DNA from 4 places in the Embleya sp. NPDC020886 genome. Region 2 is predicted to be linked to each of the others. Evidence: riboswitches for the same ligand, from Rfam matches in the RefSeq annotation. Region 2 holds a riboswitch; each other region holds the start of a gene.
What was found. Region 2 has a riboswitch for cobalamin ahead of ACH4U8_RS16205 (ABC transporter substrate-binding protein). Riboswitches for the same ligand answer to the same signal wherever they lie in the genome.

Region 1 (5,489 bases), on a different contig from region 2:
GCCAAGGCCACCGCGTGGCTGGCCCGTCCGGAGATCCTGTCCGGCTACATCGGCGACGGCACCACCAACGCCTACGCCGGCGCCACCGCCAAGGTGCTGCTCGCGGCCGAAGTGCGCGGGACGAACCCTGGCAACTTCGGCGGCGTGGACCTGCCGACCCGGCTGCGCGCGCTGCAACAACCCTCGGGCCGGTTCACCGACACCTCGCCGTGGGGCGACTACAGCAACGCTTTCAGCCAGTCGCTCGCTCTGCTCGCCCTGGACCGCACACCCGCCGGCGCACCGACCGCAGCGGTCGACTTCCTGGCCGGCGCGCACTGCGCCGACGGCGGTTTCCCGCTGAACTTCGGCCTCGCGACGTGCACCGCCGACGCCGACTCGACCGCGATGAGCGTGCAGGCGCTGGCCGCCACGGGCCGCCACCAGGAGGCCGCCGCCGGACTGAACTGGCTGGTCGCGCACCAGCTTTCCGACGGCGGCTTCGCCACGCCGGGCGCCGTCACGTCCAACGCCAACAGCACCGGCCTGGCCGGGCAGGCGCTGCTCTCCTCGTGGCGGGTGCTGCCGGGGCTGACCGCGCGGCAGTTCCTCGGCGGGCGTCAGGTGGGTTGCTCGGGCCCGCCCGCCACGCGAGGCGCGATCGCGTACGACGCGACCGGGTTCGACCCGGCCACCGCCACCCGGGCCACCGCCCAGGCGGTATTGGGCCTGGCCGGCACCGGCTTCGCCGACCTGACCGCCGCCGGGGCCCGGCCGGGCGCGCCGGCCCTGCACTGCCCGTCGTCCGCGTCCTGACCAGGATTCGCAACACCCGCGTCGCCGCTCGCCGATCCGGGCGGGCGACGACGCGGGGCCCGGGGCACCGAGTGCCCCGGGTGGGCCGGAGTTCGATCGACCTACCGCGAAGGGGCCACTCGCGGCGGCGGGTTGGTCGACGCGGTCCGGTCCTTGGCGAAGGACCAACCCTCGAAGCTGCCCGGCGGGGGCTTGCGGTTGGACGCACCCCACGAGCTGTACGTCCAGGTGCCGTTGTTCGGCGCGTGCCAGTAGGACCAATAGGCGTTGGCCGGCGGCGTGTTCAGGCAGGGTTCGGTGGCCGGGCCGGGCTTGTTCTCGATCCGACAGATGAACGCCTCGCCCCAGCGGGCGGTACCGGCTGTCTCGAATCCGGCGTTCTTGAGCGCGGCCAGTCCGGTGGCCTGGTCACCCGGCGCGCAACGCACGATCGTGGCACCGCCGAGTTCCTGGAAGTCGACGATCACGGTCACGCCGTCGTTGCTCGGGCAGACCCCGGCGCTGCCCTTGGTGGTGTCCACGGCGTACGCGCTCGGCGCCGCCGCGGTGACCTGCGCGGTGGCGGGCAGCACCAACAGGGCCAATGCGCCGACCAGTCGGCCGATACGCCCCTTGTTCCGGAAAAGCTTCACGGACGGATTCCCTTCGTGCGGTGGACGCGGGCGCGGACGGCGGGAACGACGAGTCCCGGCATCCGGCCGAAGGCAGGCATCGGCCGCGGAATCCGGGCTTCAGCGTGCAGTCCACGACACCTGGAGCCTTCGAGATCGAGCAACCCAGGCATTCCGACTCGTGGCGACCTGTCGATCACCACCCACGGTTGCGGGACAGCGCCGGATTTCGACCGGCTTCCCCTGGGCTTCGAACATGCAGTTGTGGCAAGTCGATCCGTACGGATCGCGGTGCGCCGACGAACCTGTCGGCGTCCGGAGCGTATGAGAGAGCGCACCCTGCGGACAACCGTCGACCCACGGTCCCCACCGTGCCGTTCGTCACCCGGACGGCGGATCCGAGGTCGGCGGCGCAGAGCCGATCGGGCGCACCGGGCCGGCCGGGGTCCGCCGGAAGGTGTCACCCGACTGGGTCTTGCGTTCGGCGATCGTGGTTGGACAGCGTGGAGTTGCGCGCGTACCCGGCGTGTGATCGCACGTCGGAACCAGCACACCCCGGATGGGCCCCTGGGGCCCGGCGGTGTGGGCGGACGAGAGCAACGGGAGTGCTGTGAGCGATCGGGACGGCAACAGGCGAACGGACGACCGCATCGTCCGAGTACGCATCCATCCGGCCATCGGCATTGCGCGCGTGGGCAACAGCACGCGCCCGGACGGCTGGTACTACGGACCCGAAACCCCCGACCCGGAGCCCACCCCACCGGGCTTCACCAAGGACGCGGACGGCGCGATCAAGCGCCAGGCGGCCCGATTCCGGCTGTACGGCCACGCCGCCGACGGGCACGTGGTGCGCGAGGTGACGGTCGCCGACCCGGGCACCCGGATCACCTGGGGCGTACACGTGGCCAATCGCAAGGCCGCGTGGTACCAGTTCCAGCTCCCGCTGGACATCCCGGACTCGCGGGATCCGGCGGCCAGGCCGTCCGCGCGGCGCAATCCGAGCGTCACCGATCGCCGGTCGCTGGTGATCGATCCCGGCCGCAAGACGCTGAACGCCACGCCCGGTGGGCGGGTGCCGTTCACCGGCGGCCGTTTCCTGGGTCGGGTCGACGTCCCGCTGGGCGAGATGCGCACGGACGAGCACGGCCGACTGGTGGTGCTCGGCGGGCTCGGCGCCGCCGGCTCGCCCGATCACACGCCGCCGGCCTCGGTAACGAACAACGACGGTTGGTACGACGACATTTCCGATGGGCCGGTGACCGCGTCGGTCACCATCGACGGCGTCTCGGTGCCGGTGGATCCGGCCTGGGTGGTGGTCGCGCCACCCAACTTCGCGCCGGACCTGCGCACCGTACGCACCCTCTACGACCTGCTCTTCGACGTGTTCGTCGGCACCGGCCAACTGCCGTTCCCGGCCCGGGTCTCGTTCGGCGAGCACATCGAACCGATCCTGCGCCGGTTCTGCGAACTCCAGTGGGTCAACGCCGGGTTCGCGGCCAAATTCGGCTGGGCCGGTCCGGAGTACTTCCTCGCCCCCGAGGCGTTGCGCCGGTTGTCCAGTCCGGCGATCGAGCATCGCGAGGTGCGCCGGCAGGTGTACACCGCGCTGCGCGACTACAACCGCGACGACAAGTCGCCGATGCCGTGGCCCTGGCTCTACGGCGACGGCATGGCCAGTGTGCCTCGGACGGTGCGCCAGTACATGACACTGTCGCCGACCCAGGACCGGCTGCTGCTGGCCTGGTCGCAGGGGAACTTCGACGCGTCGCCGTTCGCCGGCTACCCGCACCGCGTGGAGGACGCGCCGCCGGCCGCGCAACCGGGGCTGCTGGATCGGGCCGCGTTGGACTTCTGCGTCGCGGACGCGTTCCATCCCGGGATCGAGGTGACCTGGCCGATCCGGCACGCGACGATGTTCGCCGAGCCGTTCCGGATCAGGGCGCGGCCCGAGGGCGATCCCGATCCGGACTACGGCAACACGCTCACCCCGGACAAGGCGCTGGCCCCCGACGGCCCGCTGTACGCGCAGGGACCGGGTGACCTCAGTCGATGGATGGCGGTGCCCTGGCAGACCGACACGGCGGGCTGCCGCGCGGGCTACGAGTCGCAGGCCGGACTCGGGCCGCGTTACGACCCGTACGTACCGACGTTCTGGCCCGCACGGGTGCCCAACCACGTGCTCAAACAAAGCGACTACGAGAAGGTCAACCGGCCGGACAGTGGCGGTTCGAGCGATCGCGAGGCCGCGTTCACGCACCGCGCGGTGTGGTTGCGCGGACTGACCGGGACCACGCCCGAGGCGCAGCGCCGACAGATGATCGACGGCTGGTACAAGCTCGGCATCGTCGAAGTGCGGCCCTACACGGTCGGCGACGGCCGCTTCCCGGCCCGCATGCAGGTCGAGTCGCCGCCGCAACCGCCGTTCGACCAGGCCCGGGACGCCAACAACCTGGTGAACGTGCACGTCCCGGAACCGGCCCCCGACGAGCCGGTGATCCGCGATGTCGCCGAGGCCACGGGGCAACACGCAGCGGACGTCACGGTGGGCTACGTCGACAACATCGATCCCTACCTGGATTCGCAGTGACGGGAGCCGCATCCGCGTGGCGGCACGGACCTGCCCGCGAACGGCGTGGCGGTGGAGGTGCCGTGCGGGTGAGCGGCGTCGGCTCGTGCGGACTTCGCCCGTGACCGGGGTCGGGGCGCCGCCGGCCCGGCGGCGGTACGACGTCGTGGTCGCCGGTGGCGGGCCGGCCGGCGCCGCGGCGGCGATCACGCTGGCACGTGCGGGTCGTTCGGTGCTGCTCGCCGACGCGGGTGGCGGGCCGCCGGCGATCGGCGAGGCGCTGCCGGGGGCGGCCCGGGTGCTGCTGGCCGACCTGGGGGTCGGCGAGCACGTACCCGGGGCGGGCCATCTGCCCTGCTACGCCACGCTGTCCGTGTGGGGGTCGCCGCAGCCGGTCACGGTCTCCGCGATCGACGACCCGAACGGGCCCGGCCGGCACCTGGATCGCCCGCTGTTCGACCGCCGCCTGCGCGACGGCGCCCGGGCGGCCGGTGCCGAGGTGGCCGAGCGCACCCCGGTCGGCGCGCCGATGCGCCGGCCGGACGGCACCTGGTCGGTGCCGCTGGGTCGGCCCGACCGGCGCGAAGTGGTGTGCTGCGACTGGGTCGTCGACGCGACCGGGCGCCGAGCGGCGGTCGCGACCGGAAGCGGCGGCGCCCGCCGGCACACCCACGACGCCCTGGTCGCGCTGCACCTGACCCTGGTCGATCCCACCGCGTGCGACGCCGACGCGAGTACGGTGGTCGAATCCGGGCCGGACGGCTGGTGGTACACCGCGCTGGTGCCCGGCAATCGGCGCCTGGTGGCCTACTTCACCGACGCCGATCTGCCCACCGCGCGAGCGGGTGACTCGGCCGGCTTCCGGGCCCGCCTCGCCGAAACGACCGAGATCGGCCGACGACTGGCCGGGTGGCCCCTGCCGTCGCCCGTACTCCCGCGCCGGGCCCCCGCACACGGCGCCCACCTGGACCGGGTCTGCGGCCCGGGCTGGATCGCCGCGGGCGACGCCGCAACCGCCTTCGACCCGGTGTCCGCCCAGGGCATCCTCACCGCCCTGTACACCGGCCTCACCGCCGGTCAAACCGTCGACGCACATCTCGCAGGCCACCGGGACGCGCCCGACACCTACCAAGCCCGCCTCGCCGACCTACGCCACGCCTACCACCGCAACCACCACCACGCCTACACAGCCGAACAACGCTGGCCCCACACCCCCTTCTGGCACCGCCGCCACCACCCCACGCCCCCACACGACGCCGACTGCTGCTCGCGCCGAACCGACACCGACGCGCTTGCGGACCGGGTGCGGTGACGCCGCCGCCGGCGAGCCCCGGGTGGGCTCGCCGGCGGGGTGGTCGGTGGTCGGTGGGCTATCGGATGCTGCGGGGGCGCATGTCGGTCCAGACCCGGTCGATGTGGGCGAGGCAGTCCGGGCGGGTGCCGGTGAAGCCTTCCGCGCGCCAGCCGGCCGGGAGATCCCGGTCGGTGGCCCAGACCGAGTACTGCTCCTCGTCGTT
Region 2 (5,489 bases):
CCACGTCCCGCACGGTCAGTGGGAAGTCGGTCGGCATGTCCTGGAGCACGGTGCCGATCCGCCGGGCGGCCCAGCGCGCCGAATGTGTCCATACGTCCTCGTCGTCCAGGAGCACCCGACCCGAGGTCGGTCGGTTCACCCGGTAGACGCTGCGCAGCAGGGTCGACTTGCCGCTGCCGTTGGGGCCGAGCAGGCCGAACACCTCGCCCGGTGCCACGGTCAACGACACCGCGTCCACCAGCTTTCGGCCGCCGACCGCGAAGCCGACCTCGTCCAGGACCAACCGCGCGGCGAGGCCGCTCATCGTGCCCCCGCTTCCCGGCGCGCGTCCCGGCGCAACAACCAGACGAAGAACGGCCCGCCGACCAGCGAGGTCACAATGCCCACCGGCAACTCCTGGGGAGCGAGCACCGTACGCGCCACCAGATCCGCGCAGATCGCGAACACCGCACCCAGCAGCGCGGCGACCGGCAACGCCCGCCGGTGATCGGCCCCGACCAGCAGCCGCACCACGTGCGGCAACATCAGGCCGACGAAGCCGATCACCCCGCTGACCGCCACCACGACCCCGGTGAGCACCGCCGCGAGCAGGAACATCCCCTGCCGGAACCGCTGGACGTCCAGACCCAGTGCGGCGGCGCTCTCCTCCCCGGCCAGCAGCAGGTTGAGGTTGCGCGCCTGGAGCAGCAGTACGACCAGGCCGATCGCGAGCGCCAGGGCCGGTACCAGCAGCAGCGTCCAGCGGGCCGAGCCGAACCCGCCCAGCGTCCAGAACAGCACCTGGGCGGCGAGTTGCGGATCCGGCGAGGTCAGGACGAGCAGGCTGGTCAGCGAGGACAACACGGCGCTGACCGCGACCCCGGCCAGGACCAGCCGCACGGCGGTGACCCGGCCACCGGAGCGGGCCACCGAGAACACCACGAGCAGGGTGATCAGCCCGCCGGCGAACGCGGCCGCGTTGAGGGTGAGCGCGCCGAGCGACAGGCCGCCGACCGAGGCCACGCCCCAGCGCATCACCAGCACCGCGCCGGTGGCCGCGCCGGAGGAGACACCGAGCACGTCCGGCCCGGCCAGCGGGTTGCGCACGATCGCCTGGATCACCATGCCCACCACCGCCAGCGTCGCGCCGACGACGGCCGCGAGCAGCACCCTGGGCAGCCGGGTGTCGGCGATGATCAGGTCGTGGGCGCGGCTCCAGGACGGTTGCACCCACGCGTCCCCGCCGATGCGATGCGCGAGGATGCGCCAGGTCTCCGACCACGGCACCGGCACCGAGCCCACCAGCAACCCGGCCGTCGCCGCCGCGAACAGCGCCACGAGCAGCACGCCGACCACCAGCGACAGCCGTACCCGGCCGCCCGGCACGTCGGCCGGCCGGCCCCGGTCCGGCGCCGCCGCGCCCTCCCCACGGAGCACCGCGATCCGGGCCGCCGTCGGGTCCCGATCGATCGTCATGACCGGTCGGGGTGGAGCTGCTTCGCGAGTTCCTCGACCGCGTCCACCGAGCGCGGCCCCGGCTGGGCGACGGACAGCGAGATCACCGGGAAGGCGTTCGCCCGCAGCGCGGGTACGTCGGCGAGCACCGGAGTGGCCCTGAGCGTGGTGATCTTGGCCTCCGCCGACGGCGTCACGTAGTCGTAGATCAGCACCACGTCCGGTTTGCGTTCGGCGACCTGCTCCCAGGAGACCTTGGTCCAGCGCTCGTTCAGGTCGGCGAACACGTTGCGGCCGCCGGCGCGGGTGATGATCTCGTTGAGCATCGAGTTGCCGCCGGTGGTCTGCGCCGCGTCGGCGCCGGAGTTGTACACGAAGACCTTGACCGGTGCGGCGCCCGCGAGCCGCGCGGTGACCGCGTCCAGCCGCCCGCGCAGTGCGGCGACGGAGCCTTCGGCGCGCTCGGACACGCCGAAGATGCCGCCGATGGAGCGCAGTTCGCCGTAGAGCTGTTCGAAGGTGACCGGTGCCTTGGCGCAGCCCTCGGGATTGAGGTGGGTCTTGATGTTCAGTTCGCCGAGTCGGGCGCGGGTGTGGCCGGACGACTCGGAGAAGCCGTCGGGGTAGCCCGAGTAGACGAAGTCGGGCGTGGCTTCGAGCAGTTTCTCCAGCGAGGGTTGCGCGTCGGCGAGCACCGGGATGCGCCCGTACGCCTCCCGGTATCTGTCGCCGATGGTGCGGCCCTTGAGGTACGCGGTGCCCACCATCTTGTCGGCCAGGCCCAGTTCGAGCATCAGCTCGGTGGCGTTGGAGGTGAGCGTGGCGGCGCGCTGCGGCGGCCGGTCGTAGGTCGTGCTCACACCGCAGTTGTCGGTGTCGGTGTACGGCTTGTACGCGGTGGGTGCGGGGGCGCTCGCCTTCTTGTCCTGCACCGCCCCGCCGCACGCGGTCGCGAACAGTGCGAGCGCGGCGACCGCCGCGGCCCACGAGTGTCGGCTGCGGCCCATCGGTGTCCGCGTTCGTATCGGCGTCGGCATCGTCGAAGCTCTCCCTTGCGAGTCCTCGTCGGGGGAACTCGGGAGGGAGGGAGCGCGGCGGCGGACACCGCTCGGCGCCGTCGTCCGACGAACCCGCCCGCGAGGTCCCGGAAGTCCGCGTGCGCGAGGCGAACGCGGGCGACGGCAGGTCTTCGGACTCGTGGGCGGGTTCCGCGGGCCACGGGTGTGTGACCGGGTCGTCCTACCGGTCGCCGCTTCCCGGATCCCGTTTCACCGGGCCCAGTGCTGATGGCGACTTTCGTTCCCACTTACCGCTGCGGGGCAGTTCCGGATTCGCACCGGATTCCCTCTTGCGACACCCGGAATCGGTCGAAGCCGGGTGAACCGTTCGCAAGGGCAGCCTAACCACGGGCGCCGCGGCGGCCGAGCGAGGGTGCTTTTTCGGCTGCCGCTCGGGCGACTTCGGCTGCCGCCCGACGACTTCGGCCGCTACTGGGCGACCAGGATCTCCAACCCGGCGTCGCGCAGCGCGTCGAGCGTGTCCCGGTCGGCCGGGCCGCTGGTGATCAGCAGGTCGATGTCCGCCAGCGGGCACACCTCGGCGAGTTCGATCCGGCCCAGCTTCGAGCCGTCGGCGACCACGACCCGACGCCCGGCGGCCCGCAACATCGCCCGCTTGGCCTCGGCCTCGGGCAGGTTCACGTTGGTGATGCCACCCGTGGGGTGCACGCCGTTGCAGCCGAGGAAGACCGTGTCCGCGTGGATGCGCTCCAGGATGTGGTCACCGAGCGGATTGATCAGCGAGTGCTGCAACGGACGCAGCGTGCCGCCGGTGACCACGACGGAGAACCGGGGGATGGCCCGCTCCAGCTCCAGCGCGATGGTCAGCCCGTTGGTGAACACCACGAGGTCGCGCAGGTCGCCGCGGTCCACCAGGGCGCGGGCCACGAACGTGGTGGTGGTGCCCACGTCCAGGACCACGCTCTCGGACGGCGACACCAGCGCCGCGGCGGCCCGCCCGATCAGCGTCTTCGCGGGCGACGCCGAGGTCAGCGCCTCCTCGAAGGACGGCTCGACCCGGGGATCGCGGCCGGTGAACATCGCACCGCCGCGGACCCGGCGCAGCCGGCCCTGGCGCTCCAACACCTCCAGGTCGGCCCGGACCGTCACCCGCGAGATGCCGAACGCCTCGGCCAGGTCGGTGACCTTGGCGAAGCCGCGGTCCGCGATCGTCGCGGCCATCCGGGCGCGGCGGCCCTCGGCGGGCAGACCGTCGGTGTCGTCGTCAGGCATGGGCAGCATCTTGCGGACACCTTCCGAAACTTGTCAAACCGCAGCCGGGGCCGCCGATATGACGATGCGATTCGACGGGATTGGCAGGCATCTCGGGGTCTCAGGACTTTCCCAGAGTCTTCTCATCGCTTTCTCATTGACAAGTTTTGGAAAGCTTCGCAAAATTGGAGACATGAAGAAGACTCAGGCCGTCATGGCCGACGGTCGCGAGATCGTCTACTACGACACGCGGGACGACGCGGTCCGCACCGCCGTCGACCCGCGAGATCTCGCGCCCGTGGTGAGCGGGTCCGAGATGCGCTACGACCGACTGCTCGACGAATGGGTCGTGGTCGCCTCGCATCGGCAGACCCGGACCCACCTGCCCGCCGCCGACGCGTGCCCGCTGTGTCCGTCCACGCCCGAGCGGGCCACCGAGGTCGCCGAGGCCGACTACGAGGTGGTCGTCTTCGAGAACCGCTTCCCGTCGATGTCCGGCTCGTCGGTGTCCGGGCCCGGCGCGGCCGACCGGCCCGAACCCGGCTGGGACCGCGACCCGTTCCCGCGCCGGCCGTCCGGCGGACGGTGCGAGGTGGTGTGCTTCACCCCCGAACACGACGCGTCCTTCAAGGATCTCACCCCCGAGCGCGCGCGCCTGGTGCTGGACGCCTGGACCGATCGCACCGCCGAGTTGTCCGCGCTGCCCGGCGTCGAGCAGGTGTACTGCTTCGAGAACCGCGGTCGGGAGATCGGCGTCACGCTGCCGCACTCGCACGGGCAGATCTACGCCTACCCGTTCGTCACGCCGCGCACGGCCACCATGGTCGCGAGCACGGCCGCACACCGGCACCGCACCGGCCGCAACCTGTTCGAGGACGTGCTCGCCGCGGAGCGGGCGGACGGGTCGCGGATCGTGGCCGAGGGCGAGCACTGGACCGCGTTCGTGCCCGCCGCCGCGCGGTGGCCGTACGAGGTGCACCTGTATCCGAACCGCCGGGTGCCGGACCTGCTCGCGCTGGAGGAGGCCGCGCGCGCCGAGTTCGGGCCGATGTACCTGGATCTCCTCGGCCGCTTCGATCGGCTCTTCGACGGCGAGCCCGCGCCGTACATCGCCGCCTGGCAGCAGGCGCCGGTGCGCTCGGGCCGGATCGACTTCGCGCTCCACCTGGAGCTTTTCTCGATTCGCCGGGCACCGGGCAAGCTGAAGTACCTTGCCGGGAGCGAATCCGGGATGGGTGTGTTCATCAGCGACGTACCGCCGGAGACCGCGGCGGCACGACTGCGGGAGGTCGGCGAATGAAGCTCATGGTCACCGGCGGCGCGGGCTACGTGGGCAGCGTGGTCGCCGCCCATCTGGTCGCGGCCGGACACGACGTGGTGGTGCTCGACGACCTGTCCACCGGGCATCGGGACGCGGTCCCGGACAAGGCCGCCTTCGTCGAGGGCCGGGTCCAGGACGCCGCGCGGTATCTGGACGCGTCGTTCGACGCGGTCCTGCACTTCGCCGCGTCCTCCCTGGTCGGCGAGTCGGTCACGGAGCCGGCCAAGTACTGGCACAACAACGTCGGCGGCTCGCTCGCGCTGCTGGACGCGCTGCGCACGCACGGCGTCGGCCGCTTCGTGTTCTCCTCCACCGCGGCCGTCTACGGCGCCCCCGAGGTCTCGCCGATCACCGAGGACGCGCCGTGCGCGCCGACGAACCCGTACGGCGCCTCGAAGCTGACCGTCGACCGGCTGATCACCTCGTACTGCGACGCGTACGGCCTGCGGGCGGTGAGCCTGCGC
Region 3 (5,489 bases), on a different contig from region 2:
CCCACGCGGCCGAGCCGGAGTCGGCCTCGGAGCTCAATGCCGCGTTGCCGGCCGAGTACGCGCGGGGCGCGGGGCGGTCGGAGGCGGACGTACGGGTCGCGATCGCCGCGACGGCGCCCGCGAGGTACGGGCCCGGCGCGGACGAGGCGACCCGACGGGTGTTGCGGATGTGGACGCGGGAGGCGGCGGCCGGCTGAGCGCCCGGGAGCCGGGTGCCGGCGGGTCGTCGCGCCCTCGTCCCTATCGGCGCGACCTGCGGAGCGCCCAGATCAGGACCAGGACGGTCGTCGCCGCGGCGATGGCGGCGGGGATCGGACGGCTGCGGACCTCCGCCGCGCCGGCCAGGCTCGCGTGCCGGAGCGGGTCGGGGGTGTGGTCGAAGAGCTGGTTGCCGGCCGCGTGGCCGACCTCGACGGTGCGGTCCTTGGCGTGGCCGACCCGGTTTCCCGCCACCTCGCGGGCCCGGGCGGCGCCGTGGCCGGCGGCTTCCTTGACCTGCTCGGCGCGGTGGCCGGCGGCCTCTTTGACCTGTTCGGCGCGGTGGCCGGCGGCTTCCTTGGCCTGTTCGGCCCGGCGCTCGACGGCCTCCTTGGCCTGTTCGGCCCGGTGGCCGGCGGCCTCCTTGACCTGCTCGGCCCGGCGCTCGACGGCCTCCTTGGCCTGTTCGGCGCGATGTCCGGCGGTCTCCTTGGCCTGTTCGGCGCGGTGCACGGCGGCCTCCTTGGCCTGCGCGGTCCTGTGTCGGGTGGTCTCCTTGGCCTGGTCGGCCCGGTCGCGGACCGCGTCCTCGGCCGACTCGGCCCGGTCGGCCACGGCGGCCGCGATCCGTTGCGCCCGGCGCCGGGTGCGCGGCGCGGCGCGGTCGATCCGCTCGGCCGCCTCGCCGACCTTGCGGTGGATCGCCTCGGGCGGCTCGGCCTGGGTCAACTCCTCCACGGCGTGGTCCACTTGCTCCTGTTTGTGGCCGGGGGTGCGCTCCTGCCGGGGAAGCTCGGACGGCACGCGGGGTTCGACGACGGAATCGGCGGGCGGTGGCACGGTCGGGTCGACGGCGATCTCGTCGGGCTCGCGCGACGCGGACCTGCCGCCGGGCTCTCGGCCTGGGGTACTCATCGGTGCGTACTCCTCTTCACGGTCTCGATGTCCTCGCGTCATCGCCGAGGACCGCGCGCCCTGCGTCTGCCCGGCGAACGGCCGGTCATTCGTCCTCGGCGGCCCTTCGACGGCCGGGGCCGTCTCCCCGATCCTGCCGGGGGCGCAGACCCGGCAGGACCGAGGACACGGTCCCGGCGTTCGGTGCGTCGATGCCGGAATCGGTGTCTCCGGGACGAGGCTAGGAAAGTCCGCGCCGCAGATCCGGGAATGTCACCCGGATGCGCGGCGGCGTGTCCGATGGATCACCCGCTCGGCCGGATCCGGAGCGCGTCCCGGGGGCCGAGCGGGCGATCGTACGCGGTCAGTGTGCGCCGTCACGCCCGCGCGCCGACGACCCGATCCGGACCCGGGTCGGTTGCGGCGGCTTGTCATGGAAGACGCAGTCGCCGCACGTACCGCCGCCGGGAATCCGGTAGTACAGGCAGCACGTGGTGCGCCGGAACGCGCCCAGGGCGCCGTGCAGCCCACTCCCTCGCAGCAGGCCCGTGGCCAACAGACCGTCGGCGAACGACCGGGTCGTCGTCACGAGCTCCGGCTCGTCCGGCGCCGGGTGCCGGTGCAGCACCCGGGCCGCACCCACCAGCGCCGACGCGGCGTTGCCGGCCAGCAGGCGCTCCGCGATCGGCACCACCGCCCGAGTGGCCCGGGCCAGCGGCACCAGGTGCGCGGTCATCACCGCGGCGTACACCCGGTCGATCCCGGCCCGGTTTGCGAGCACCGGCGTCGGGATCGGATCCGGCGCCCACAGTTCGATCGCACCGCTCGCCGGGAAGCGCCAGTGCGTCCGGACCGGGTCCAGGTCCGGCACGACCCGACCGAGCACCGCCGCGCCGAGCGCCACCGACCACAACCGCGAGGCCACGCCCAGGTACAGGATCGACGCGGCGACCCGCGGCTCGTCGGTGCGCAACCGGCCCCGCACGTACTCCACCCGGGCCGCCCACGCGTCGGGCGCGGCGCGGTCGTACAACTCGACCAACGGCCGAAAGCCCGCGCCGTCGGCGATCGCTCCGGTCCGCAGCACGAAGTAGGGCCCCACCTCGGCGACTCGGGCCATCGCGTCGCCGACCCCGGGCCGTGCCGCCGAACCGCTCAGCGGTTGTCGCCCGGACGCCACAGCAGATCACCCGCGCCACCCGCGTCGGCCCGTCGGGCGAGCACGAACAGCAGGTCGGACAGCCGGTTGAGGTAGCGCGCGGTGAGCGGGTTCACCGTCGCGGACCCACCCGCCGCCGGTTCGTCCGCCTCGATCAGCGCCCAGGTCGAACGTTCGGCGCGCCGGGCCGCGGTGCGGGCCACGTGCAGCAGGGCCGCGGCAGGGCTGCCGCCGGGCAGGACGAACGAGCGCAGCGTGGGGAGTTCCGCGTTGAACGCGTCGCAGTGCTCCTCCAGCCGGGCCACGTCGGCCTCGGTGATCCGCAGCCGGGTGTCGCCTTCGGCGATCGGCGCGCACAGGTCCGCGCCGACGTCGAACAGGTCGTGTTGCAGTTGGGCCAACACCGCACGGGTCTGCGGCTCCGGGTCGCCGAGCGCGAGCACGACCCCGATCGCCGCGTTGGTCTCGTCCGTGTCGGCGTAGGCCGCCAACCTCGGATCGGTCTTGCACGTCCGGGAGTTGTCGCCCAGCGCGGTGGTACCGGCATCGCCGGTACGGGTGTAGATCCGGCTCAGTACCAAGGACATGGCGGCAGCACCGGCCTCTCTCGGGGAAATCCGCCCCGGTTGGTGAGGTGGCGACGACGTGAGTCTCCTGGCTCTCGGCTCTTCGCTCCTCCCGGCCTTCCCACCCCGTCGCGGGGTCGTGGCCGGTGTGGGAGTCGCTCCCCGATCACAGTGGCGGGACCGCGTCGGATTCACACCGACTTCCTCGTACCGCCGTCGCATAGCGCCTCCCACCATGACACGCGCGCCGGGCCGGGTCCACTGTCGGGCCCGGTCGGTCCACGCTTGTGGGTGAAGCTCGCCGCCGCTCCGCGTGCCGCGTCGCGAACCGGTGGGCACTGCGCACAGGATCGGGGTTCGAGAGCGGCTCCCTCGGCCGGCATCGGATCCGGCGGGCGCCGGCCGACCCATCCCAGATCCGGCCGTGTCCGGACCAGAGTGCCGGAGGATTGTGTGGCCACGGTTTCCGGAACACCCGAACCGGCCGTCCGGATGCGTCGAGTCGGTGTGGTGCTCGTGTGTTGCGCGGTGTTGTTCGGTGTGGGCGCCGGGTGCCCCGCCGTTGCCGTGGTGCCCATCCCGTCGCTGCCGCCCGTGGTCGCCGGCCCGGCCGGCGACTCCGCTCCGGGCTCGCGTGTCGACCGGGTACGGCCGAACGGCGGGTTCGGAGCGCCGATGCCGGCCGCGCCGCGGGCCGTCACGGATCGGGTCGGCACTCGCGCCGGGCAGTCGGTGGACGTCCCGGTGCTGGCCGGCGACACCGGTGAGGGGCTGGCCCTGGTGTCGCACACCAATCCCGAGCACGGTCTGGTCCTCGACGTCGAGGGCGCTCCGGACGAGGGCACGACGGAGGCCGTGTTGCGCTACACGCCGGGGCCGGGCTTCGCCGGGCGCGACGGCTTCCACTACACGATCGTCGACCGGCTCGGCCGCCAGGCCACCGCGACCGTGCGGATCGACGTGGCGGCCGATCCGGGAGCGGCGGAACGGGCGGTCGAGCCGAGGACGGGCCGGCTCGGCGTGCATCGCGGCGTCGACGAACTGCGGGCGCCGGCGGCCGTGACGCGGCAGGGCGGGCACGATTCGGGCGGCGGACTGTTGCTGTCGGCCTTCCTGGGCTCGGCGTTGCTCGGCGCGGGCATCCTGGGTTGGGTGGCGCACCGTCGGCCGGGGCGGCGGCAGGTGCGCTGAACGGGTGGTGATCGGCGGGCCGATTGCCGGGCCGGTCACCGAACCGATCACTGAAGCGATCGGGAAGCGACCGGGAAGCAGTCGGGACCCGATCACCGGGCCGTTCGCCGCGCTCGGCGCACCCGGTCAGGGCTTTCGGGCCTCCCGGGCCTCCCCGGCCTCGCGGGTCAACCGGTAGAGCCCGTACAGCACTTCGGCGATGCCGACGATCAGCAGCACGACGCCGATCTTCCCGAGCGCGATCACGGGTGTGTCGACGTCGTCCGCGAACAGCTTCAGGGCCGCGCCCACCAGCGCGCTCGCCAGGCCGGCCGTCAACGAACCGCGTGCCTTCGTCATGTTCTTCCCTCCTCCACTCGACCTGCGGACATGCCTACGAGGCTAGGTCCGGGGCCGGGGCCGGCACGCCCTCCGCGAGGACGACCCGGCGTACACACTTCGGCCCAGGCGGGGCCCGATTTCCGGCCCGCGAGCGGCTTCGGCGGACCCGGCCCGCCGGGGGCACAGGTGGGGCCGGCCCCACCCTCGGACGGTGGCCGACCCCATGGGCAGGGGCGATTCGCGCTCCTAGCGTTGGACCCGGTGCCGTACACGGGGTGGCGGCCGGATCGGCGGGAGAATCGACGTGGGCGGGCAACCGACACACGAGTGGTACACGGCGCCGGCCGAGTGGGAGGGCGCCGGCCCGCCGGCCGTCCGGCTCGACGCGGTGCGCAAGGTCCACGGCCGGGGCTCCGCGTCGGTCGCCGCCCTCGACGGGGTCGACATCACGTTCGGGCAGGGCTCGTTCACCGCCGTGATGGGCCCGTCCGGCTCCGGCAAGAGCACCTTCCTGCACTGCGCGGCCGGTCTGGACCGACCCACGTCGGGCACGGTCACGGTGGCCGGCCAGGACCTCGCCGAGTTGAACGAGAACGCGCTGACCAAGCTCCGCCGGGAACGCATCGGCTTCGTCTTCCAGGCGTTCAACCTGCTGCCCACGCTCACCGTGGAACAGAACATCACGCTGCCGATGCGGTTCGCGGGCAAACGCGCCGACCGCCGGCGTGTCGCCGAGGTGATCGCGCACGTGGGCCTTACCGACCGGGCCCGACACCGACCGCACGAGTTGTCCGGCGGCCAGCAGCAGCGGGTCGCGATCGCTCGCGCGCTCGTCGTGAGGCCCGCCGTGCTGTTCGCGGACGAGCCGACCGGTGCGCTGGACACCCGGACCGCGGCCGAGGTGCTCGGCCTGCTCCGGGAATCCGTACGGATCGACGGCCAAACCGTCGTGATGGTCACGCACGACCCGGTCGCCGCCTCCTATGCCGACCACGTGGTCTTCCTGGCCGACGGCCGGATCGCGGACCGGGTGAGCGCGCCGACGGCGGACACCATCGCCGAGCGGATGACCCACCTGGGCGCGTTCGCGGACGTGCCGGGGCCGGGCCGACCCGGGCCGATCGGCAGGGTCCGCTGATGTGGGGGCTCGCCCTGCGCAC
Region 4 (5,489 bases), on a different contig from region 2:
CCCGGATCGCGCCGGGCGCGCAGGAGGCGATGATCTTCGTCGACGCCGCGCCGGGCACCGAGCGAGCCGCGCTGAAGGCGAGCCTGGCCCGGGCCCTGGCACCGTTCCCCCAGGCCGCGGCCCGCGACCGGGAGGAGTACAAGAACGTGATCCGGGCCGGAATCGACGGGGTGCTCGACCTGGTCTACGCGCTGCTCGGGTTGGCGATCCTGATCGCCGCCCTGGGCGTGGTCAACACGCTCACCCTCTCGGTGCTCGAACGCACCCGGGAGATGGGCCTGTTGCGGGCGATCGGCACCTCGCGCGGGCAGATCCGGCGCATGGTCCGGGCCGAATCGGTGGCACTGTCGGCGTACGGCACGCTCCTGGGACTGCTGCTGGGCGTCGGCTGGGGAGTGACCGCCCGGCGCGGACTGGCCGATCAGGGCCTGGAGGTGCTCGCCGTCCCGTGGTCGACGCTCGCCGTGATCGCAGCCGGATCCGCAGTGGTGGGTGTGCTCGCGGCGCTGCTCCCCGCACGCCGGGCGGCACGGATCCCGGTCCTCACCGCGATCGGGGCACAGTAGTGCGACGCCGAGTCCGGTCCGCCGCCGCACTCGTGCCCACGAGCTCGTGCTCGCCGACTCCGATCAGGACGGGAACTCCCATGTGGCCCAAGCGTTCACCATCTTTCGCCGGCCGCGCACTCGGTCGCCCGGTGCGCCTGTGCGTGCTCACCGGCCTCCTGCTGGGCGGATCCGCGTGTGCCGAACCGGACTCGCCGTCTCAGGCAACCACCCGCCGGGCGCAGTACACCATCGACGCGCCGCTCACCCGGCTCGTGATCGTCGGCGGAGCGGGTCGGGTGCAGGTGGTTCAGGGCGGGCCCGGGTCGGTGCGGGTCACCGAGATCAAGCATTTCGGCACCGCGGAACCCGCAACCGAACACATGTCGGCCGAGGGCACGCTCACGCTGCGGCACACCGTGAGCGGCAGCGCGCAGGTCTCCTACGAGGTGAGCGTGCCGCCGGGGCTCGCGGTCCGGGTCGGCACCACCTCGGGGCAGGTCACGCTGACCGGCCTGTCCGGCGATCTGGACGCGCGGACGGCACAAGGCGGCATCCGCGGCGAGCGGTTGACCACGCGTACGGTCGTCGCCCGGGCCGACCGGGACGCGGTGGACCTGTCCTTCGCCGCGCCGCCCGATCGAGTCGACGCCGAAGGCGACAACGCCCGGGTCCGGCTGCCGGCCGGCACCGCCTACGCGACGGACGCGAGCAGCGAGCACGGCTCGGTCAAGGTCGACGTGGCCCGGGATCCGGCCGCACCGCACCGGGTGCGGGTGCATGCCACGTCCGGCGAGGCGGACATCCTCCACACGCGGTAGCGCCGCCCCGTGCGGCTCCGGCCGATGCGCCGGATGGGGGAGTATCACCTCCTCCGACTCGGCCCGCATCCGGGCCGCTTGGACGTCGCGCGCGACGGCCTGGGCAAGCAGCATCCGCAGCACGAGCCCGACGAGCGCAACCCCCAGGACGGCCATGCCCCGTAGGCGACCTCCGCCGCAGGGACCCACCTTCGGATCCATCCGCGTCTCCACCCGTTGTTCCACCCGTGGGTCCAGGCGCGGAGAGGGTTGCCGGTCCCGAGAGGACCCGGCCGGCGTCGGTGGGCGTGAGCGCCGACGAGGCACGACGAGCGGTTTGGTAGCCTATCGCCGCCGTGGTGTACGGGAAGCCGGTCGAATGCCGGCGCGGCCCTCGCCACTGTAGCCGCGGAGTCCTGCGGCCCTCGCCGACCGCTCCCACAGCGGTCGGGGTCACTGGGTGGATCGGGAACGAGCCAACCGGGAAGGCCGGCTGCGGAACGTCGATGCGGAAGCCAGGAGACCGGCCACGGCGCGACATGTTCCACGAGGGTTGGAGAACACATGCCCCGCGCTGCCCTGCGCCCGTTTCGATTCGAACGTTTCATACCTCCGGCGCGCGCCCCGCGTTCCACGCGCTCCGGACTCGCTGCCGTGGCGATCCTGCTCGTCGGCGCGCTCGGCGCGTGCACGGGTGCCCCCGAGGCCGACAAGCCCGCCGCGGCGGCCGGGAGCAGCCACTCGACGCCGGTGAGCGTGAGCAGGTGCGGCGTCACCACCACCGTGACGTCACCGCCGGCCCGGTTGGTCACCCTCAACCAGGGCGCCACCGAAGTCGCCCTGGCTCTCGATCTACAGACCCGGATGGCCGGGACGGCGTACCTCGACGACGCGGTCCCGGCGCGATGGAAGGCGGCCTACGACACCGTCCCGGTGCTCTCCGAGAAGTACCCGTCCAAGGAGAAACTCCTCGCGGCGCGCCCGGATTTCCTCTACGCCTCCTACTCCAGCGCCTTCACCGACAAGGTGGCGGGCACGCGGGACGAACTGGGTTCCCAGGGCATCACCACCTACCTGTCGCCGTTGGGGTGCGCCGACAGCAAGCAGCAGGCGTCGGCGTCCTTCCAGACGGTGTGGGACGAACTGGGCGATGTCGCCGAGGTGTTCGGTGTCGCACCGCGCGCCGCCGCCATCCGGGATGCGCAGAAGCGGCAACTTGCCGAAGTCACGGCCAAGTCGGCGGGCAAGGGCCTGAACGTGCTCTGGTACGACTCGGGTACCAAGACCCCGTACGTCGGCGCGGGCCACGGCGGACCCCAGCTCGTGCTCGACGCCGTCGGCGCCCGCAACGTCTTCGACACGCTGGCCGGTGGCTGGAAGACCACGAGTTGGGAGCAGGTGGTCGCGGCGGACCCGGACGCCATCGTGCTCGCGGACGCCGGTTGGGACACCGCACAGTCCAAGATCGACTATCTCGAACACGACCCCGTGCTGAACAAGCTCAAAGCAGTGCAGCGCCGTGCGTACGTGGTCGTGCCGTTCTCCGAGTCGACCCCCGGCGTGCTGCTCGCCGACGGTGCCGTCCGGGTCTCGGCCGGCCTGGGCAACCTGACCCCGCGTCCGTGACGGATCGTCCCGCCGCACGGCTCGCGGGCGCGAGCCGTGCGGCGGTGGCCCTGGCCGTCGCCGCCGTACTGCTGTTGTCCACCGTGCTGCTCGGCCTCGCCGTGGGATCGGTCCACGAGCCGCCGCACGTCGTGGCCGACGTGGTGCTGCGCCGACTCGGTCTCGGTGGCTCCGACGTCACGGCGCTGGACGACCGGATCATCTGGCAACTGCGGCTGCCGCGCGTCCTGGGGGCCGCCGCGACGGGCGCGGGACTCGCGGTGTGCGGCGCGGTGTTGCAGACCCTGACCGGCAACGACCTGGCCGACCCCTACCTGCTCGGGATCTCCAACGGCGCCGCCGTCGGCGCGGTCACCGTGATCGTCCTCGGTGTCGGAGTCTCCGGCACCGCGGTGATCGGCGCGCTCCCGGCCGCCGCCTTCGTCGGTGCCCTGCTCGCCGTCCTGGTCGTGCTGACCCTCGCCGGTGCGCACAGCCGGACCCTGCCGGCCTCGCGGACCGTGCTGGCCGGCATCGCGGTGGGGCAGTTGTGCGGCGCGTACACCTCGTTCGTCGTGCTCGTCCTCGGCGACCGCAACGCCGTCCGCGGCGTCATGGAGTGGACGCTGGGCTCGGTGGCCGGGGTGCGGTGGAACACGGCCGTCTTCCTGGTCGTGGTGGCCGTCCTCGGCACGGTGGCGATGGTCGCGGCCGCCCGGGACCTCGACGCGTTCGCGTTCGGCGAGACCGCGGCCCGTTCCGTCGGTGTGCACGTCGAACGCACCCGCTGGGCCCTGATCGCCGCGGCGGCGCTGGTGACCGCATGTCTGGTCGCCAATACCGGCGTCATCGGGTTCGTGGGTCTGGTCGTGCCGCACGTCGTCCGCCTGGTGTGCGGCCCGCGCCATGCCCTCCTGCTGCCCATGTCCGCGCTCGTGGGCGCGTCGCTGCTCGTGGGCAGCGACATCGTGGCGCGCTCGGTGCTCCCGGAGCAGGAGATCCCCGTCGGCGTCGTCACCGCCGGGCTCGGAGCGCCGTTCTTCGCATGGTTGTTGTGGCGCCAGGCGGCCGGCAGGTCGGCCGGGGGGAGTCGGCCGTGATCGTCGTGAACCCGGCGGCGCCGGCCGCCGAAAACGTCGGCGTGCGCGTCGACGGCGCCACGTTGTTGACGGACGTGACGGTCGGCTTCGCCCTCGGTCGGGTGACGGGCCTGCTCGGGCCGAACGGCGCCGGCAAGACGACGCTGCTGCGGGCCCTGGCCGGGCTGCGCCGGCCGCAGACGGGCCGAGTCCTCCTCGACGGCGACGACCTGTACAGCCTCACGGCCCGCCGACGCGCGCGCCGGGTGGCCTTCATGGAACAGCAGGCCGACACCGCGCTGCCGCTGACGGCCCGCCAGGTCATCGACCTGGGGCGCACGCCGCACCGCGGCCGGTGGCCCGTGCTGCCCGGCCTCGCGACCGCACACGAGCAGGCCGTGCTCGCCGAGGCCGCCGCAGCCACCGATGTCGGCGCGCTGCTCGACAGGACCTGGTCGTCCCTGTCCGGCGGCGAGCGCCAGCGCGTGCAACTCGCGCGCGCCCTGGTCCAGGAACCGGAGGTGCTCCTGCTCGACGAGCCCACCAACCACCTCGACCTGCGCTACCAACTCGGCTTCCTCGACACCGTGCGCGGGCTCGGTATCACCACCGTCGCGGCTCTGCACGACCTCGAACTCGCCGCCGCCTACTGCGACGACGTCGCCGTGCTGCTCGAAGGCCGGCTGGTGGCCCATGGGCCCGTCGCCGAGGTGCTCACCTCCGCCACGATCGCGCGCGTCTACGGCGTCGACGCGACCGTGGAGCGGCACCCCTTGCACCACCGACCACACATCCGATGGAACGGCTTGCTTTCCGAGGGGATCGAGTCATGAGCCAAGACCGTGCGGGACCCTCCGCAGGGCCTGCTTCGGGCCGTACGACGGTCCTGGTCGGCATGTCCGGCACGGAGGTCGATCGCCGGGCCGAGCTGTGCACGGCCGCCGTGTCGTGGCACGCCACGACGGCGTTCCTGCAACTGGGTGAGCCGTCCCTGTCGGCCGAGCTGACCAGGCTGGCCGACGCGGGCGCGGAGACCGTCGTCCTGATCGGGGTCCGCCTCGGCGCATCCGGTCCGGGCCACTCCTGGCTGCGGCGGATCGCGGCCTACTGGTGGCGCGAGCGCGCCGGCCATCGCCCCGTGCTGCTCGTCGCCGCCCGGCTCGTCGACTCGGCGGATGGCGTGGCCGATGCCGTGGCCTCCGCCGAACGGATCACCGGCGAGGAACCCGGTCTCACCTCTCCGGTCTGGGAGGAGGTCACCGGCCACCGACACCAGGTGATGGTGTGCCGCGGGCCGCGCTGCACGGCCAAGGGCGCGGACGACACCCAGCGTTCGCTGATACGGCAACTCAGGGAGCACGGGCTCGGCGACGACGATGTCCTCGTCACGCAGACGGGGTGCCAGTTCCCCTGCAACCAGGCTCCGCTGGTCAGCGTGCAGCCCGACGACGTCTGGTACG

Region 1: another riboswitch for cobalamin. It lies ahead of ACH4U8_RS29450 (flagellar hook-length control protein FliK); the one in region 2 lies ahead of ACH4U8_RS16205 (ABC transporter substrate-binding protein).
Region 3: another riboswitch for cobalamin. It lies ahead of ACH4U8_RS26920 (cob(I)yrinic acid a,c-diamide adenosyltransferase); the one in region 2 lies ahead of ACH4U8_RS16205 (ABC transporter substrate-binding protein).
Region 4: another riboswitch for cobalamin. It lies ahead of ACH4U8_RS41500 (ABC transporter substrate-binding protein); the one in region 2 lies ahead of ACH4U8_RS16205 (ABC transporter substrate-binding protein).

Annotation. Positions count from the first base shown of each region.
Region 1 covers NZ_JBIRRX010000009.1:263,283-268,771, reverse strand. Annotated here, with positions in the region: gene ACH4U8_RS29455 (peptidase) at 1-795, shown strand, start outside; gene ACH4U8_RS29450 (flagellar hook-length control protein FliK) at 897-1,427, opposite strand; cobalamin riboswitch at 1,553-1,696, opposite strand; gene ACH4U8_RS29445 (LodA/GoxA family CTQ-dependent oxidase) at 1,987-3,993, shown strand; gene ACH4U8_RS29440 (FAD-dependent monooxygenase) at 4,094-5,284, shown strand; gene ACH4U8_RS29435 (MbtH family protein) at 5,343-5,489, opposite strand, start outside.
Region 2 covers NZ_JBIRRX010000004.1:254,490-259,978, forward strand. Annotated here, with positions in the region: gene ACH4U8_RS16195 (ABC transporter ATP-binding protein) at 1-304, opposite strand, end outside; gene ACH4U8_RS16200 (FecCD family ABC transporter permease) at 301-1,455, opposite strand; gene ACH4U8_RS16205 (ABC transporter substrate-binding protein) at 1,452-2,441, opposite strand; cobalamin riboswitch at 2,597-2,836, opposite strand; gene ACH4U8_RS16210 (DeoR/GlpR family DNA-binding transcription regulator) at 2,922-3,725, opposite strand; gene galT (galactose-1-phosphate uridylyltransferase) at 3,898-5,004, shown strand; gene galE (UDP-glucose 4-epimerase GalE) at 5,010-5,489, shown strand, end outside.
Region 3 covers NZ_JBIRRX010000008.1:168,399-173,887, reverse strand. Annotated here, with positions in the region: gene ACH4U8_RS26935 (phosphotransferase) at 1-197, shown strand, start outside; gene ACH4U8_RS26930 (hypothetical protein) at 241-1,113, opposite strand; gene ACH4U8_RS26925 ((2Fe-2S)-binding protein) at 1,457-2,272, opposite strand; gene ACH4U8_RS26920 (cob(I)yrinic acid a,c-diamide adenosyltransferase) at 2,248-2,838, opposite strand; cobalamin riboswitch at 2,899-3,026, opposite strand; gene ACH4U8_RS26915 (Ig-like domain-containing protein) at 3,271-4,008, shown strand; gene ACH4U8_RS26910 (DUF5708 family protein) at 4,135-4,347, opposite strand; gene ACH4U8_RS26905 (ABC transporter ATP-binding protein) at 4,634-5,467, shown strand; gene ACH4U8_RS26900 (ABC transporter permease) at 5,467-5,489, shown strand, end outside.
Region 4 covers NZ_JBIRRX010000021.1:10,164-15,652, reverse strand. Annotated here, with positions in the region: gene ACH4U8_RS41515 (ABC transporter permease) at 1-566, shown strand, start outside; gene ACH4U8_RS41510 (hypothetical protein) at 647-1,366, shown strand; partial or broken gene ACH4U8_RS41505 (DUF2975 domain-containing protein) at 1,409-1,525, opposite strand; cobalamin riboswitch at 1,667-1,892, shown strand; gene ACH4U8_RS41500 (ABC transporter substrate-binding protein) at 2,000-2,971, shown strand; gene ACH4U8_RS41495 (FecCD family ABC transporter permease) at 2,968-4,050, shown strand; gene ACH4U8_RS41490 (ABC transporter ATP-binding protein) at 4,047-4,862, shown strand; gene ACH4U8_RS41485 ((2Fe-2S) ferredoxin domain-containing protein) at 4,859-5,489, shown strand, end outside.